Regions from separate parts of the Brevundimonas sp. TWP2-3-4b1 genome, predicted to be linked through region 2. Evidence: predicted binding sites of a transcription regulator. Region 2 holds the regulator's gene; the other holds the start of a gene.

Region 1 (2,398 bases), on a different contig from region 2:
CGCCCGCGGCGCTAGACAGCCTGCGTTCAGGGGGAACACCATGTCCATGTCGATCGGGCCGCACGCGCGTCGCTTCACGCTTATCGCCTTCGCAGCCCTGGCCATCTCCGCCTGCGAGGACGGCGCCGCCTCGGCCGAGGCCTCGGCCGCCCGCCCTGCCCAGGATCGCGGCGACTTCGTCGTCCGCCCGGCCGTGCTGGAAAGCGATGACTACACCGCTCTGGCCGCCCAACTGAGCGAGGAGCGCTGGCTGGAGGACGTCGCCGACGTTCTGAACGAGAGCCTGATCCTGCCCGTCGATATCGGCCTGCGCTTCGCCGAGTGCGGCGAGAACAACGCCTACTACATCCCCGAGGATCGCGAGATCCAGATCTGCATCGAGATGTTCGAGGGCGAGCGCGAGACCTTCGCCGCCTACTACGAAACCGAGGAAGAGATCGAGGACGCGGTCAACGGCTCCTTCCTGTTCACCGTCTTCCACGAAGTCGGCCACGCCCTGGTCGACGTTCTGGAAATTCCCTTCACCGGCCGCGAGGAAGACACGGCCGACAGCCTGGCCGCCTGGTGGCTGATCGACGGCGATGACGGCGAGGAATCGGCCATCGCCGGCGCCCTCAGCTTCTACACCGACCCCGAAGAGGCGGCCGAGGTCGACGAGAGCGACTTCGCCGACGAGCACTCCCTCAGCCAGCAGCGCTACTATACCCTGACCTGCCTGGTTTACGGCTCCGACACCGATAAATACGCCAACCTCCTCGAGGAGGAATGGCTGACCCCGGAACGCGCCGAACAGTGCCCGGCCGAGTTCGAGCGCCTGACCTCGACCTGGTACACCCTGCTGGATGCTCACCTTAAGGAATAGGCGTCAGAAACGGACGTAGCTTCACGGCTGCGTCCGTCGTTCAGAAACGAACATATTGGCAACCAGAACAAACCATGCACATAGTCCTGCTCACAGGGAGCGGGTCACGGTCATCGGACCGAAGGCGGGCCTCTCCCCAGGGTCTCAACGGGAATCATGGCAAGGGAGAGTGGCAAGGTGGCAGCTCAGGCGAATCTGAAATTGGTGGGCAAGGACGACGGCGACAAGCAGCGGGCCCTGGAGGCCGCGATCGCACAGATCGACCGCGCCTTCGGCAAGGGCTCGGTCATGAAGCTGGGCAAGGGCGGGGTCGCCGACGTGATCCCCTCGGTGTCCACCGGCTCGCTCGGCCTCGACATGGCGCTGGGCATCGGCGGCCTGCCGCGCGGGCGGGTGATCGAGGTGTTCGGTCCTGAATCCTCGGGCAAGACGACCCTAGCCCTGCATACGGTGGCCGAGATTCAAAAGGCCGGCGGCACCGCCGCCTTCGTCGACGCCGAACACGCGCTGGATCCGGGCTATGCCCAGAAGCTGGGCGTCAATCTGGACGATCTGCTGGTGTCCCAGCCCGACACGGGCGAACAGGCGCTGGAGATCGTCGACACCCTGGTGCGTTCGGGCGCCGTGGACATCGTGGTGATCGACTCAGTCGCCGCCCTGACCCCGCGCGCCGAGATCGAGGGCGAGATGGGCGACAGCCTGCCGGGCCTTCAGGCCCGTCTGATGTCCCAGGCCCTGCGCAAGCTGACCGCCTCGATCTCCAAGTCGAACTGCATCGTCCTGTTCATCAACCAGATCCGTCACAAGATCGGCGTCATGTACGGCTCGCCGGAAACGACCACGGGCGGCAATGCGCTGAAGTTCTACGCCTCGGTCCGTCTCGACATCCGCCGCACCGGCGCGATCAAGGATCGCGACGAAGTCGTCGGCAACACTACCCGCGTGAAGGTGGTCAAGAACAAGGTCGCCCCGCCGTTCCGCGAGGTCATCTTCGACATCATGTATGGCGAGGGCATCTCCAAGCTCGGCGAGATCATCGACCTGGGCGTCAAGGCCGGGATCATCGAGAAGTCCGGCAGCTGGTTCTCCTACGATTCGACCCGCATCGGTCAGGGCCGCGAGAACGTCCGCGCCTTCCTGAAAGCCAACCCCGACATGGCTGACGCCATCGAGGACAAGGTCCGCAAGTCGACCTCCAAGATCGCCGACGAGCTCCTGGGCACGCCCGAGCCGGACGAAGGTCAGGATCTCGACGGCTGATCCTCCCCCATCGGGGGAGGGGGACCGCGAAGCGGTGGAGGGGGCCGACCCCACATTTCGTCGCTCGCGGCGGGCCCCCTCCGTCACGTCGCTGAAAAAGCGCCGCGCCACCTCCCCCGCCGGGGGAGGAATGAGACAATCCGCCCGGCCGGTCCCTGCGACCCGCCGCCGACCCCCGTGGGGCTCGGGCTGGACGGAGCCGCCCGCCCGGTTCGTCCGGGCGGGCTCTTTTCTGTTCCGGTCAGGCGGTCACCCACATCCGCAGACCGGCGCTCA
Region 2 (2,398 bases):
GGGCCGTTCCTGTGGGTGGCCGGCAAGGGTGTCGATCTGATGCTGGCCATCGGTCACTGGACGGCGGGGCTGCCGGGGGCGGTGAAGACCATCGCCAGCGCGCCGGACCATGTGCTGCCGATCTCCTTCCTCGGCGTCCTGTTCCTATGCCTGTGGCAGGGGCGGCTGCGGTGGCTGGGCCTGCCCTTCGCCTGCGCTGTCCTGCTGTGGCCTCGCGCGCCGACGCCGACGGTCTGGATCGGGGACGGCGGGACGAACGCGGCCTTCAGTGTCGTGCGCACGGCTATCGTGGTGCGGCCGGGCGTGCGGCAGTTCGCGGCGGACCTGTGGTCGCGGCGGCGCGGGCTGACTCTGGAGCCCCGACCCGAAGACGGATGGGTGTGCGCGCGATCAAGCTGCGCTCCGGCCAAGGCCGATAGCGCGCCCATCGCCCTGTGGTGGGGGAAGGCCGCGCCGGACGCCGGCGAGCTCGCCGCCTTGTGCGCCTCAGCGCCGCTGGTCAGCGTCCGGGCCGTTGTCCAAGACCTGCCGCCGGGCTGTGATGGAAAACTGGTTCTCGACGGACTGGATTATGCGCAGGGCGGCTCAGTCGAGCTGTGGCGCACCGCTCAGGGCTGGCGCGCGGTCTGGGCCACTGATGTGCGGGGCGACAGGCCTTGGAGCCGCATCGGGGGTCCCGATGCGGCGGATGCGGGCCTCGGTGACGGCGTCTAGTGGTATTGGCGGATCAGGCCGACCAGCTTGCCCTGGACCTCGACCTGGTCGGGACCGAAGATGCGGGTCTCGTAGTTGCGGTTGGCGGGTTCGAGGGCGATGGAATTGCCCTTCTTGCGCAGGCGTTTGAGGGTTGCCTCTTCCCCTTCAACCAAAGCCACGACGATCTCGCCGGACGCGGCCGTGTCGACGCGTTTGATGACCACCAGGTCGCCGTTGAGGATGCCGGCCTCGATCATCGAATCGCCCTCGATCTCGAGCATATAGTGTTCGCCGGCGCCCAGCATGGATTCGGGCACCTGATAGCGGCCGTGGTCCTGTTGCAGGGCGGCGATGGGCACGCCAGCGGCGATCTTGCCGACCAGAACCAGTTCGCGGGTGTCGTTGGCGGGCTCGGCGGCAGCGCTGCGGCCCCCGCCCTCAATGACCGCCGGGGTGAAGCCCGCGCGGCCACGCACGGCCCCCGCCGTCGCCTGTTCCGGCAGCTTGGTCACCTCAAGGGCGCGGGCGCGGTGGGCGAGGCGGCGGATGAAGCCGCGTTCCTCCAGCGCCGTGATCAGCCGGTGGATGCCCGACTTGGACGCCAGATCCAGCGCCTCCTTCATCTCGTCGAACGACGGGGAAACACCGGTCTCCTTGAGCCGTTCATGGATGAACATCAGGAGTTCGTGCTGCTTGCGCGTCAGCATGGTGGGAATCGCCTCCAGAACAAGTCATGAACCGTTGTCGATGTTCTGTAAGTGTTCTTGCCTAATGTCAACTTGACGGCGGATCGACCCACCGACTGCAAATTGACCGCCGTTCTGAGCGCGTCAGATTGTGGTCAATGCACACTGACGAATTCGGCTCTCCATAAAAGCCCGACTGCAAAAATTTCGAGAGGTGAACTGCCGACACCGCGAAAAGCTCGGCGGTCAAACCGCCAAGGACGCTGATCCCGCGAAATCAGGAGTGGGTTCGTCATTCGAAGTTTGTGGCGAACATCCAGACGAACCACAGAATGATAAGCGCCCAGACGAAGTAGATTGCCCAGCGTTCGCGACGCTTCACGAGAGCAGAGTGAGCGTCGCGGCCGTCACGTCCGCCTGACGCATCAAGCTTTCACCGACGAGGATGGCCGAGGCGCCCGCCGCCGACACTTCCACCACATCGGCCGGGCTGAAGATCCCGCTTTCAGCCACCAGAAGCGAGCCCGCTGGCGACAGCGGGGCCAGGCGGGCCGTGGCGCCCAGATCGACGTCGAACGTCCGCAGGGAACGGTTGTTGATGCCGACCAGATCACCGCGCAGCGCCGCAGCGCGCTCCATCTCGGCCTCGTCGTGGGTCTCGATCAGGGCGTCCATACCGAAGCGTTTCGCCTCGGATAGCAGCTCGCCGGCCAGAACGTCGTCGATCATGGCCAGGATGACGAGGATACAGTCGGCGCCGAAGGCCCGGCTCTCGGCCACCTGCCAGGGGTCGACGAGGAAGTCCTTGCGCAGACAGGGCAGGGCGACGGCGGCGCGGGCCTGGACCAGATAGTCGTCGGCGCCCTCGAAGCTGGGACCGTCGGTCAGGATGGACAGACAGGCCGCGCCGCCCGCTTCATAGGCCTGCGCCAGGGCCGGCGGGTCGAAGTCCGCACGGATCAGGCCCTTCGATGGACTGGCCTTCTTGATTTCGGCGATCAGGGCGGGGCGGCCGG

Evidence for each region. Region 2 encodes LexA, which represses DNA repair genes until DNA is damaged. Its sites were predicted from a motif close to ATGTTCNCNANNTGTTCT; they were not measured.
Region 1: the regulator LexA is predicted to act here: its motif matches at 910-927, upstream of recA (recombinase RecA).

The regions. Positions count from the first base shown of each region.
Region 1 covers NZ_JAFCWQ010000002.1:90,379-92,776, reverse strand. Annotated here, with positions in the region: gene ACP7A5_RS02780 (DUF4344 domain-containing metallopeptidase) at 41-862, shown strand; gene recA (recombinase RecA) at 1,040-2,122, shown strand; gene ACP7A5_RS02770 (thiol-disulfide oxidoreductase DCC family protein) at 2,396-2,398, opposite strand, start outside.
Region 2 covers NZ_JAFCWQ010000005.1:116,172-118,569, reverse strand. Annotated here, with positions in the region: gene ACP7A5_RS05965 (ComEC/Rec2 family competence protein) at 1-714, shown strand, start outside; gene lexA (transcriptional repressor LexA) at 711-1,403, opposite strand; gene trpC (indole-3-glycerol phosphate synthase TrpC) at 1,761-2,398, opposite strand, start outside.